Regions from separate parts of the Streptomyces sp. NPDC047880 genome, predicted to be linked through region 1. Evidence: riboswitches for the same ligand, from Rfam matches in the RefSeq annotation. Region 1 holds a riboswitch; each other region holds the start of a gene.

Evidence for each region. A riboswitch is a leader RNA that binds a small molecule or an ion and turns the genes downstream of it on or off. The one in region 1 is predicted to bind cobalamin.
Region 2: it holds a riboswitch for cobalamin, as region 1 does, so the genes downstream of both, AB0937_RS22150 (ribonucleoside-diphosphate reductase subunit alpha) here and AB0937_RS04165 (cobalamin biosynthesis protein) in region 1, are expected to answer to the same signal.
Region 3: it holds a riboswitch for cobalamin, as region 1 does, so the genes downstream of both, AB0937_RS30280 (energy-coupling factor ABC transporter permease) here and AB0937_RS04165 (cobalamin biosynthesis protein) in region 1, are expected to answer to the same signal.

Annotation. Positions count from the first base shown of each region.
Region 1 is NZ_JBEZOK010000002.1:55,819-60,046, reverse strand. Features, by position in the region: gene AB0937_RS04170 (cobyric acid synthase) at 1-604, opposite strand, end outside; gene AB0937_RS04165 (cobalamin biosynthesis protein) at 606-1,613, opposite strand; cobalamin riboswitch at 1,713-1,871, opposite strand; gene AB0937_RS04160 (hypothetical protein) at 1,987-2,208, opposite strand; gene AB0937_RS04155 (inorganic phosphate transporter) at 2,240-3,493, opposite strand; gene AB0937_RS04150 (class II aldolase/adducin family protein) at 3,791-4,228, shown strand, end outside.
Region 2 is NZ_JBEZOK010000014.1:183,355-187,582, forward strand. Features, by position in the region: gene mctP (monocarboxylate uptake permease MctP) at 1-1,360, shown strand, start outside; gene AB0937_RS22145 (GNAT family N-acetyltransferase) at 1,486-1,992, shown strand; cobalamin riboswitch at 2,038-2,203, shown strand; gene AB0937_RS22150 (ribonucleoside-diphosphate reductase subunit alpha) at 2,327-4,228, shown strand, end outside.
Region 3 is NZ_JBEZOK010000025.1:67,383-71,610, reverse strand. Features, by position in the region: gene AB0937_RS30290 (MFS transporter) at 1-162, shown strand, start outside; gene AB0937_RS30285 (serine/threonine-protein kinase) at 380-1,834, shown strand; cobalamin riboswitch at 1,963-2,148, shown strand; gene AB0937_RS30280 (energy-coupling factor ABC transporter permease) at 2,178-2,891, shown strand; gene AB0937_RS30275 (energy-coupling factor ABC transporter substrate-binding protein) at 2,888-3,256, shown strand; gene cbiQ (cobalt ECF transporter T component CbiQ) at 3,263-4,012, shown strand; gene AB0937_RS30265 (ATP-binding cassette domain-containing protein) at 4,009-4,228, shown strand, end outside.

The DNA.
Region 1 (4,228 bases):
CCCCGCGGAACTTGTTGACGAGGAACCCGGCGACGCAACGCTGGTCCTCGGGCGACAGCAGCGCCACCGTCCCGAAGAACGAGGCGAACACCCCGCCCCGGTCGATGTCGCCGACGACGAGCACGGGCAGCCCGGCGTTCCGGGCGATTCCCATGTTCACGATGTCCGTCCGCCGCAGATTGATCTCGGCGGGAGAACCGGCCCCCTCACAGATCACCGCGTCATACGTGCCCCGCAACTGCTCCAGACAGTCCAGCACCGTCCCGAGCAACTGCTGCTGCCGTCCGCCGTGATAGCCGCGCGCGCTCATCTCCCCGACCGGCTTGCCCAGCAGCACGACCTGACTGCTCTGCTCGCCGCCGGGCTTGAGCAGCACCGGGTTCATCAGCGCGGTCGGCTCGATGCGGCAGGCCTGCGCCTGCATGGCCTGTGCCCGCCCGATCTCGGCCCCTTCCGTGGTCACGAAGGAGTTCAGGGACATGTTCTGCGCCTTGAAGGGCGCGACCTTGACGCCTTGGCGCACCAGCCACCGGCAGATCCCGGCGGTCACGACGCTCTTGCCGGCGTCGGAGGTGGTTCCGGCGACGAGAAGCCCACCGCTCATGTCATTTCCCCCTCTTCAGCGACCGCGCGCCCTTGAGCGACGGCGCACTCCCGAGCGACGGCACGCTCCTGGACAACCGCGCACTCGTCAGCAACCGCGCGCCCGCGCACACCCCGAGCGCGAGCCACGTCACGCGCTGCGACAGCCGCACGGCCCGCTCGACGTCCTGCGTGCCGACCGCACGCCCCAGTGTGTTCAGCACGGGCCGGTGCTCCACCCGCCCGCCGTACGAGAGCGTCCCGCCCAGCCGCACCCCTAGCGCCCCCGCGAACGAGGCTTCCACGGGCCCGGCGTTGGGACTCGGATGCTTCGCCGCATCGGCCCGCCACGCCCGCACGGCCCCCCGCGGATCCGGCCCGGCCAGGGCGGCGAGCACGGCGGTCAGCCGCGCTCCCGGCCACCCCGCGAGGTCGTCCAGCCGCGCGGAGGCCCACCCGTAGCGGCGGTAACGGGCCGACTTGTGCCCGACCATCGCGTCCAGGGTGTTGACGGCCCGGAAGCCCAGCAGCCCCGGCACCCCGCCGACGGCGCCCCACACCAGCGCCCCCACCACCGCGTCGGACGTGTTCTCGGCGACGGACTCGACCACGGCCCGGGCCATGCCGTCGGCGTCGAGGGCCTGCGGATCGCGGCCGCACAGGTGCGGCAGCCGGGCCCGGGCCGCCTCGGCGTCCCCGGCCTCCAGGGCCCGCCCGATCGTCCGTGCCTCCCGGGCGAGTGAAGTCCCCCCGACGACGGCCCAGGTGGCGGCACCGGTCAGCGCGACGGAGGCGACGGGGGAGGTGCGCACGGCACGTGCGGCGACGGACCCGAGGGCGACGGCCCCTCCGGCACACACGGCGGTGTGCAGCGCACCCCACCCGCGGTGGTCCCGCCACAGCACCCGTTCCACGGCACCCGCGGCCCGCCCGAACGCGGCGACCGGATGCCCCCGGCGAGGATCACCGAGCAGCAGGTCACCGATCAGGCCGGCGGCGGCGCCGTACGCGAAGACGCGACCGGCACCCATGGTCTCAGCCGGCCAGGAGGGCGGGCAGGGGTGGGGTGGTGAACCTCGATCGGCAGCCGCGCATGGCGATATGTGTCCTCACTCAGGGTGTCCACGCCCTGGTTCGACGAGACCGGCGGTGAGAGTTCCTGGCTCCCGGGGATCGCTACCCCGGTGACAGTGGCGGGACCGCGCCGGACTTGCACCGGCTTCCTCTCCTGCCGCCGTATTGGCCCCGGCAGTCCACCACGGCCGGGAACCGCCGTCAACTTGCCTTTGACCTGCGAGGGGAGAGTGTGGAGAACCCCACATCCCCCCTGCCCCACACGACGACCGGGCGGCACAGGACCTCAAGTCCCGTGCCGCCCGGCGGACACGATGTGCGGTGGGGCGCTCAGGCCACGATCAGATAGATCCCGTATCCGACGGCCGCCGCACACGCCGCGAAGCACGCGTACGCGCCGGTGACCGCGAGGCTCGCGGACCCGCCCTCCGCCACCGCCCGCTCGCGGCGCGAGAGACCAGTGATGCCGAGGGTGAACAGGCCGACGAGGGCCACGGTGACCACGAGGCTGACGCCGAAGACGGAGCCGAGGGCCGCCCAGTCGATCTTCATATCGGAGACTCTTCCTTGTAACCGGTGGCGGTCAGACCGTGGTGGTCGTGGTCGGCGTGCGCTCGGCGGTGGCCTGCGCCGGGAACGAGGGGACCGGGTCCTCCGAGGCCGGGGCCGTGCCTCCCGCCGGGGGCGGCGTCACGGCGGCGATCGCCGTGGTGACCACACCCGCGGGCTCCACGTCCTCGGTGTCGTTGACGTTGGTGTGGTCGACCACCTCGCGCCGCGACAGCTTCCAGATCGCCGCGCTGGAGGCGACGAGGAAGACGGCCACCACGGCGGTGCCCCAGCTGCCGAAGCCGGTGACGTACTCGGCGAGAGCGCCCACCAGGGCCGCCGCCGGCAGCGTCAGACCCCACGCGACGAACATCCGCGTCGCGGTGGACCAGCGGACCACGCCGCCCTTGCGGCCGAGACCGGCACCCATCACCGAACCGGACACGGAGTGCGTCGTGGAGAGGGAGAAACCGAGGTGCGAGGAGGCCAGGATGACCGTGGCCGCGGAGGTCTGGGCGGCGAAGCCCTGCTGCGGCTGGAGGTCGGTCAGTCCCTTGCCCATGGTGCGGATGATGCGCCAGCCGCCCAGGTAGGTGCCGAGCGCGATGGCGAGACCCGCCGAGAGGATGACCCACATGGGCGGGTCGGAGTCGGGCGCCACGGCGCCGCCGGCGACCAGGGCGAGGGTGATCACACCCATGGTCTTCTGCGCGTCGTTGGTGCCGTGGGCCAGGGAGACCAGGCCCGCGGAGGCGATCTGGCCGGCCCGGTAGCCCTTCTTGGACGCCTTGCCGTCGGCCTTGCTGCCGAGCGTGTAGGTCAGCCGCGTGGCGAGCATCGCCGCGATGCCCGCGACCAGCGGGGCGGCGATCGCCGGGATCAGCACCTTGGTGACCAGCACGTCCCCGTGCACCGCGCCGACGCCCGCCGAGGCGATCGTGGCACCGATCAGACCGCCCATGAGGGCGTGGGAGGAGCTGGAGGGCAGACCGACGAGCCAGGTCAGCAGGTTCCAGAGGATCGCGCCGACCAGGGCGGCGAAGATGACCTCGGGACGGATGCCGGCCTCGTCGACGAGGCCCTTGGAGATCGTGTTGGCGACTTCGACGGACAGGAAGGCGCCGACCAGGTTGAGGACCGCGGACATGGCCACCGCAACCTTGGGCTTCATGGCGCCCGTGGAAATGGTCGTGGCCATCGCATTCGCGGTGTCGTGGAAACCGTTCGTGAAATCGAACGCGAGTGCGGTTACCACCACAATCGCGAGGATCAGCGAGAAGCTTTCCATTTACCCAGGCAATCGTTCGAGGTTGTTGGCTCGATGAACGTAGGGAACCTGAGTGAACGGAAGATGAACTGGGAGGGGCGCAGGGGTGACCGCAACAGGGGGCCGGCGTTCCGCCCCGGGACGGCCGCCCGGCGCCCCGGCGGCCGACCGCCGGGAGCGTTCCGTTTCACCCGCACGAGTGACCCGTCGCACGAATCCCGGTCACGCGACGGGGTGCCCCCGCGGTTGTGTACGAAGCAGGCCCCCGAAGTCCCCCGCACCGCAGCGCTGCGAGCCCCGGCCTGGCAGGATCGCGGCATGGCTGAGCGGCGAGGCGACGAGCGGGGCACGGCGGACGTGCCCGGGGACGAGGCGGGTGCGGGGGAGCCGCGCCGCAGGACCGCAAGCCCCGAGGAGGTACGCGCCTGGGACGACCTCGTCGCGACGGCCCGCCGGACGGTAGCGGAGGGACTCGTCGTCGGCACGTCCGGCAACGTCTCGGTGCGCGTCGGGAACACCGTCCTGGTCACCCCGTCGGGCGTCCCCTACGACCGGCTGACGCCGGAGGACGTGACGGGCGTCGGCCTGGACGGTCGGCAGGTCCTCGGCACCCTCGTCCCGACCAGCGAGCTGCCCATGCATCTCGCCGTCTACCGCACGACCGGCGCCCTGGCCGTCGTCCACACCCACGCCGTGCACGCCACGGCGGTCTCGACGCTCGTGACCGAGCTGCCGCTGATCCACTACATGGCCGCC
Region 2 (4,228 bases), on a different contig from region 1:
CCTGGTGTACCCGCTGATCTTCACCTTCCTGCCGCGCCTGTGGTCGGTGTCCCACAAGCACGGGTACGTCACGACGTCGGACTTCGTGCGCGGACGCTTCGGCTCGAAGGGCCTGTCGCTGGCGGTGGCCGTGACCGGCATCCTGGCGACGATGCCGTACATCGCCCTCCAACTGGTCGGCATCCAGGCCGTGCTGGACGTGATGGGCGTCGGCGGCGGCGAGAACACCAACTGGTTCATCAAGGACCTGCCGCTGCTGATCGCGTTCGGCGTGCTGGCGGCCTACACGTACTCGTCGGGCCTGCGGGCCCCCGCGCTCATCGCGTTCGTGAAGGACACGCTGATCTACATCGTCATCGCGGTGGCGATCATCTACATCCCGATCAAGCTGGGCGGCTTCGACGAGATCTTCGCCAAGGCCGGTGAGGCGTACAGCCAGACCAACCCGGCGACGGGCGCGCCGCGCGGGGCGCTGACACCGGCCGAGCCGGGCCAGTGGACGTACGCCACGCTGGCGCTGGGCTCCGCCCTGGCCCTGTTCATGTACCCGCACTCGATCACGGCGACGCTGTCCTCGAAGAGCCGTGAGGTGATCCGCCGCAACACCACGATCCTGCCGCTGTACTCGCTGATGCTGGGCCTGCTCGCGCTGCTCGGGTTCATGGCGATCGCGGCCGGCATCAAGGTGCAGAACGGTCAGCTGGCGATCCCTCAGCTGTTCGAGACGATGTTCCCGGACTGGTTCGCGGGCGTGGCGTTCGCGGCGATCGGCATCGGCGCGCTGGTGCCGGCGGCCATCATGTCCATCGCGGCCGCGAACCTCTTCACCCGCAACATCTACAAGGACTTCATCAAGCCGGACGCCACTCCGGCGCAGGAGACCAAGGTCTCCAAGCTGGTCTCCCTGCTGGTGAAGGTCGGCGCCCTGGCCTTCGTCCTCACCATGGACAAGACGGTCGCCATCAACTTCCAGCTGCTGGGCGGCATCTGGATCCTGCAGACCTTCCCGGCCCTGGTCGGCGGCCTGTTCACCCGCTGGTTCCACCGCTGGGCCCTGCTCGCGGGCTGGGCGGTCGGCATGATCTACGGCACGGTCGCGGCGTACGGCGTGGCCTCCCCGACGCAGAAGCACTTCGGCGGTTCCGCGAAGGAGATCCCGGGCATCGGGGAGATCGGCTACATCGGTCTCACGGCGTTCGTCCTGAACGTGGTGGTGACGGTGGTCCTGACCTTCGTCCTGAAGGCCCTGAAGGCCCCCGACGGCATCGACGAGACCAAGCCGGAGGACTACACGGCGGACGCGGGCGACCCCGGCGTCCAGGTGGAGCTCCCGCCTGCCACCGCCGGTTCAGCCCACTGACCTGAAGGGCGCGGAGCCGCATCACCATGCGGCTCCGCCGCGTGGGCGCGAACAACCACACAACACCCGCAGCGGGCCGCCGAGATCGCGTACAACGGCGGCCCGCTGTCGTGCACACTCACGCCATGGACCTCCTGATCCGCCCCGTCGAACCCGCTGAACACGACGAACTCGGCACCATCACCGCCCAGGCCTACCTTCAGGACGACCTCCTCGACTTCGGCGAGAGCGACGCGTACCTGCACGTGCTGCGGGACGTCGCCGGACGGGCGGCCTCCGCGGAGGTCCTGGCCGCGCTCAGGGACGGCCGCGTGCTCGGGGGCGTCACCTTCGTCCCGTCCGGCGGCCCCATGGCCGACATAGCCGGCCCCGGAGAGGCCGAGATCCGCATGCTCGCCGTCTCGCACGCGGCCCGCGGGCAAGGAGTCGGCGAGGCCCTCGTGCGCTCCTGCGTCGACCGGGCACGGGCCACCCCGGGCTGCCGGAGCGTCGTGCTGTCGACCCAGCGCACCATGCACGCGGCCCACCGCATCTACGAACGGCTGGGCTTCACTCGCACACCCGAGCGGGACTGGAACCCCCTCCCGGAGCAAGATGACATCACTCTTCTCACCTATGAGTTGACGCTCTGAAACCAGCATGACACAACATCTGGGGGTGCCGTCCGAACCCGGCACAAGATGTATGCTCATGCTCGCTGTCGCCGCAGGGGAATCCGGTGCGAATCCGGAACTGTCCCGCAACGGTGTACTTGTGCATGTCTGTTCCCGGAACCCCCGCGTTCCCGGGGAGCGCCCTGCACAGGGGTCAGTCCGAGGACCTGCCGACAGCGCACCCGGCCACCCGGCCGGTGTGCCCTGACGTCCGGGCCTCGTGGAGTGGGCCGGTGGACGCGACGCCGCGTGCGCTCGCGTGCTGCCGCCTGCCCTCGACGAGGCCCCCGTGCCGAGCGAGGGAGAGCCCCACGTGACCATCGCGCCAGCCGAGCCGGTCTCAGCCGAAGAGGAGCACGACGCCCCCGGTGCCGCGCTGCTGCGGACCCTGAGCGAGCTGACCGCCGACCTCCCCGACGCCGACCCCGACAGGGTCGCCGCCGCCGCGCTGCGCGGCCGGTCCGCGCAGGCGGACGAGCGGGAGTTGCGGGAACTGGCGACGGAGGCCGCGGCCGGTCTGATCTCCGAGGACCCCGCCTACTCCCGGCTGGCCGCCCGGCTGCTGGCCATCGGCATCCGCGAAGAGGCCGCCTCGCAGGGCGTCACGTCCTTCACCGAGTCCGTCGCCGTCGGCCATCGCGAGGGGCTCATCGCCGACCGCACCGCTGAGTTCGTGCGCGTCCACGCCGCCCGTCTCGACGCGCTGATCGACCGTGCGGCCGACGACCGCTTCGGCTACTTCGGCCTGCGCACCCTGCACAGCCGCTACCTGCTGCGCCACCCGCACACCCGCAAGGTCGTCGAGACGCCCCAGCACTTCATGCTGCGGGTGGCGAGCGGCCTCGCCGAGGACGACACCGCACGCGCGGTGGACGAGGTCGCGGCTCTCTACCGGCTCATGAGCCGCCTCGACTACCTCCCCTCCTCCCCCACGCTCTTCAACTCCGGCACCCGGCACCCCCAGATGTCGTCCTGCTACCTCCTGGACTCCCCCCAGGACGAACTGGACTCCATCTACGACCGGTACCACCAGGTGGCCCGGCTGTCGAAGCACGCCGGCGGTATCGGCATCGCCTACTCCCGCATCCGCGCCCGCGGTTCACTGATCCGCGGCACCAACGGGCACTCCAACGGCATCGTCCCGTTCCTGAAGACCCTGGACGCCTCGGTCGCCGCCGTGAACCAGGGCGGCAGGCGCAAGGGCGCCGCCGCGGTCTACCTGGAGACCTGGCACGCCGACATCGAGGAGTTCCTGGAGCTGCGCGACAACACCGGCGAGGACGCCCGCCGTACGCACAACCTGAACCTCGCGCACTGGGTGCCCGACGAGTTCATGCGGCGCGTGAACGCCGACGCGCAGTGGTCGCTGTTCTCCCCCTCGGACGTGCCCGAGCTGGTCGACCTGTGGGGCGAGGAGTTCGACGCCGCGTACCGGGCGGCCGAGGCGCAGGGCCTCGCGAAGAAGACCCTGCCCGCCCGTGAGCTGTACGGCCGCATGATGCGCACCCTCGCGCAGACCGGCAACGGCTGGATGACCTTCAAGGACGCCGCCAACCGCACCGCCAACCAGACGGCCGAGCCCGGCCACGTCGTGCACTCCTCCAACCTCTGCACGGAGATCCTGGAGGTCACCGACGACGGGGAGACAGCGGTCTGCAACCTGGGCTCGGTGAACCTCGGCGCGTTCGTGACCGGCGGGGACATCGACTGGGAGCGGCTGGACGAGACCGTCCGCACGGCCGTGACGTTCCTCGACCGGGTCGTGGACATCAACTTCTACCCGACCGAGCAGGCGGGCCGCTCCAACGCCCGCTGGCGTCCGGTCGGACTCGGCGCGATGGGCCTCCAGGACGTCTTCTTCAAGCTGCGCCTGCCCTTCGACGCGCCGGAGGCCAAGGCCCTGTCCACCCGCATCGCCGAGCGGATCATGCTCGCCGCGTACGAGGCCTCCGCCGACCTCGCCGAGCGCAACGGCCCGCTGCCGGCCTGGGAGAAGACCCGTACGGCCCGGGGCGTACTGCACCCCGACCACTATGACGCGGAGCTGACCTGGCCGGAGCGCTGGGCGGCCCTGCGCGAGCGCGTCGCCACGACCGGCATGCGCAACTCGCTGCTCCTCGCGATCGCCCCGACGGCCACCATCGCCTCCATCGCGGGCGTGTACGAGTGCATCGAGCCGCAGGTCTCCAACCTGTTCAAGCGCGAGACGCTGTCG
Region 3 (4,228 bases), on a different contig from region 1:
TCCGTCTCCGGGCTGATCGTCCTGGCCGGGAGCGCGGCCACCGGTCTCCTGCTCGATCCGGGCCTGCCGGCCGCCGTGCCGTGGCTGGTCCTCGCGGCCGTACCGGCCCTGGCGGTGGCGCTGTTGCCGCGCCGCGGGAAGGGCGCGGACGCCTCGGCCTGACACGGCTCCGGCCCCCGGCGGCAACCGGGCACGCCGAGGGGTCACCCCGGCGGGCGACTCGCCCGGCACCGGAATTCCCTGCCGGCACCCTCCGGAGACACCGCAGGGGAACTCGGTGGTCACGCCGCCCCAGTATCCTGGGTCGGCTGCGGCGCCCCCCACCAATCCCGGTGCGGAAGCGGGGAGTTCGGCCTGCGGCTACGACCTTCCCATACGCATGAGACGAGGACGAGTGCTGCTAGCGGGCCGCTACCGGATGGATGTTGAGATCGGGCGCGGTGGAATGGGAGAGGTCTGGCGTGCCTACGACACCACGCTCGCCAGAGCGGTGGCCCTCAAGCTGCTGCTGCCCCAGGACACCGACCCCACGGCGGCCTCCCGGTTCCGTCTGGAGGCTCAGACCGCCGGGCGTCTCAACCACCCCAACGTCGTGGGTGTCCTGGACTTCGGCGAGTACGACAACCGGCTGTACCTGGTGATGGAGCTGGTCGAGGGCGACAGCCTCGCCGGGGTGCTGGCCGGTTCCGGCGCACTGCCCGCCGAGCGGGTGGCCCGTCTCGCCGCGCAGGCGTCCGCAGGGCTCGCCGCCGCGCACGCGCAGGGCATCGTGCACCGGGACGTCAAACCCGCCAACCTGCTGCTGGACGCGGCCGGCACACTGAAGATCGGTGACTTCGGCATCGCGCGGTTCCTCGACGACCCCGGCGCCGCGCTCACCGCCACCGGGCAGATCATCGGCACCGGCCTCTACCTCGCCCCCGAGCGGGCCCTGGGCAAGCCCGCGGGGCCGGCCTCCGACATGTACTCCCTGGGCTGTGTGCTCTACCAGCTCCTCAGCGGACGCCCGCCGTTCGAGGCCGACACCGCCGTCGCCCTGCTCCACCAGCACCTCGACTCGGCTCCCGTGCCGCCCCGCGAGCTCGGGGTCGCCGGGCTTCCGCCGGCGTTCGAGAACTACCTCCTCGGTCTCCTCGCCAAGCAGCCCGGGGAACGGCCCACCGCCCAGCAGGCCGCCGAGTGGTTCGCCGGGGGCGCCTGGCGAGGCCTGCCCGAGCCGCTGCCGGAGGTCTCCCCGCCGCCGCGGTCCACCACCACGTCCACGGCGACGCCCGCCGGGCCGGGCCCGTACACCGCCGCCGAGACCGGCAGTCCGACCACGTACGCGCTGCCCGCGACCACGGGTCACCGCACCGCGGCCCGGGCGGCCCAGACGGGGCGCCCGGGACGCACGCGCGGACGCGGCGGCGCCGGCAACCGGTCGAGAGTGGCCGCGACGGCCGCCGCCGCGGCCCTCTTCCTCGCGGCGATGCTCCTCGGCATGCGCTGGTTCTCGCCCGACACGACCGCGGAGGGCACGGAGCCCGACGCGTCCCCGACGGCGAGCAGCCCTGCCGCCACGGCGTCCGAAGGCTCCGCCGATCAGCAGCCCGATCAACAGGCCGATCCGCAGGCCGACCCGGCGGCCGGCCCGGGGGCAGCCGACACGCCGGCCACCGGCACCGTGGCCGATGTCACTCCGTCCGCGTCGCCCTCGTCGCCGACTCCTGCCGCACCCGCGCCGAGTGCGGCGGCCCCGACCCAGGAGACGGGCGGCGAACCGGCGCAGCCGGAGCCGGAGACCCCGCGCCAGGGCGGTGAAGAGGGGGAGAGCGACGACGGGAGCGACGACTGACGCGGCCCCGGCGGCATGTGAGGGACCCCTGCCGGCGCGCAGGGAAACGGACGTGAGATGCGCCGGTGTGCGAACGGGCGCCCCCTCGCGCGCCCCTGGGGTGGCTTGTCATCGCCCTTATCCCGGCCTTATTGTCACCACGCCTTGGTGAACGGGAAATCCGGTGTGATGCCGGTGCGGCCCTCGCCACTGTGAATCGGGAAGTCCGGCTCCAGCCCTCACGGGCAGCCACTGGGTCCTCGTGACCCGGGAAGGCGGAGTCCGGGCGGTGGTACCCGTCAGCCAGGAGACCGGCCAAGGCGCGTCAACCATCCACGAGGTGCTGGAGAGGGTCTGCTGAGCCATGCACATTGCCGAGGGTTTCCTTCCTCCGGCGCACGCGGTCGCCTGGGGCGTCGCGTCGGCGCCGTTCGTCGTCCACGGGGTCCGGTCGCTCACCCGTGAAGTACGCGAGCACCCCGAGAGCACGCTGCTCCTCGGGGCGTCCGGTGCCTTCACGTTCGTCCTGTCCGCCCTCAAACTCCCGTCCGTCACGGGCAGTTGCTCGCACCCCACCGGCACGGGCCTGGGCGCGATCCTGTTCCGGCCGCCCATCATGGCCGTGCTGGGCACCATCACCCTGCTCTTCCAGGCGCTGCTGCTCGCGCACGGCGGCCTGACCACGCTCGGCGCCAACGTCTTCTCCATGGCGATCGTCGGGCCCTGGGCCGGGTACGCCGTCTACAAGCTGCTGCGGCGCTTCAACGCGCCGCTGATGGTGGCGGTGTTCTTCGCAGCGTTCGTCGCCGACCTGTCCACCTACTGCGTCACCAGCGTGCAACTGGCGCTCGCGTTCCCCGACCCGGGCAGCGGATTCCTGGGGGCGCTCGGCAAGTTCGGTTCCATCTTCGCCATCACCCAGATCCCGCTCGCGGTGAGCGAGGGCCTGCTGACCGTGCTCGTGATGCGGCTGCTGGTGCAGTCCAGCAAGGGTGAACTGACCCGGCTGGGCGTGCTCGTCGCCACCAAGCAGGCGCGGACCGGGACCGAGACGGAGACCGAGGCGGTGGCCCGATGAAGAAGAACACGAAGATCAATTTGCTGCTGCTGCTCGCCGTGGCCGCGCTCGCGGTGCTGCCCCTGGTGCTCGGGCTCGGCGACCACAAGAAGGAGCCGTTCACCGGCTCCGACGGTGAGGCCGAGACGGCGATCACCGAGCTGAAGCCGGACTACGAGCCGTGGTTCTCGCCGCTGTACGAGCCGCCGTCCGGCGAGATCGAGTCGGCGCTGTTCTCCCTCCAGGCGGCTCTCGGCGCCGGTGTCCTCGCCTACTACTTCGGCCTGCGCCGGGGCCGCAGGCAGGGCGAGCAGCGGGCCCTGGAGCGTGAGTCCGACGGTGCGCTGTCCGGTACCGCCGGGAAGTCCACCGAGGAACGGGACTGAGCCCGGGTGCTGCCGATCGACGCGGCGGCGCACGGCAGTCGCTGGCGCCGCCGCCATCCCGTGGACAAGGCCGTGCTCGGGCTCGGCCTCACCGTACTCGCGATCTCCCTGCCGCCCTGGCCGGGCGCTGCCCTGGTGCTCCTGGCGGCCCTGGTGGTGCTGCTGGGTCCGGCCGGTGTGCCCGGACAACGGCTGTGGCGGGCCTACCGGGTACCGCTGGGCTTCTGCGTGACGGGCGCGCTCACGCTGCTCGTCCAGGTGGGCGGGCCGGGCGGGTTCGTCGCCTTCGCCGCTGACGGGCCGGTCCGGGCCGGGGAGTTGCTGCTGCGCACCTCGGCGGCCTCCCTGGGCGTGCTGCTGTTCGCCTTCACCACGCCCATGTCCGACCTGCTGCCCCGGCTGGTCCGGGCCGGGGTCCCCGCTCCGGTCGTCGACGTCGCCCTCGTGACGTACCGGATGAGTTTTCTGCTGCTGGACTCCGTGCGCCGCATCCGGGAGGCCCAGGCGGCCCGGCTCGGGCACACCGGCCGGGCCGCGGAGTGGCGGTCCCTGGCCGGGCTCGGCGCCACCGCGTTCGTCCGGGCCTTCGACCGGGCCACCCGCCTCCAGGCCGGGCTCGCCGGGCGCGGCTACGACGGCACCCTGCGGGTCCTGGTGCCCGAGGCCCGGGTCTCCGTCCGCTTCACGGCGGCCAGTTGCGCGCTGCTCGCAGCGGTGGCCGTCCTCACCCTCGTACTGGAAAGGCCGCTGACATGAGCGAGCCCGCCCTCGTCGCCCTGCGGGGCGCGTCCTTCGCCTATGAGGACGGCCCGGCCGTGCTCAGCGGCCTCGACTTCGAGATCCGCGAGGGCCGTGCTCTCGCGCTGCTCGGCCGCAACGGCAGCGGCAAGACCACGCTGATGCGGCTGCTCAGCGGCGGCCTGAAACCGCACGAGGGGCGGCTGACGGTCGAGGGGCAGCCGGTGGCGTACG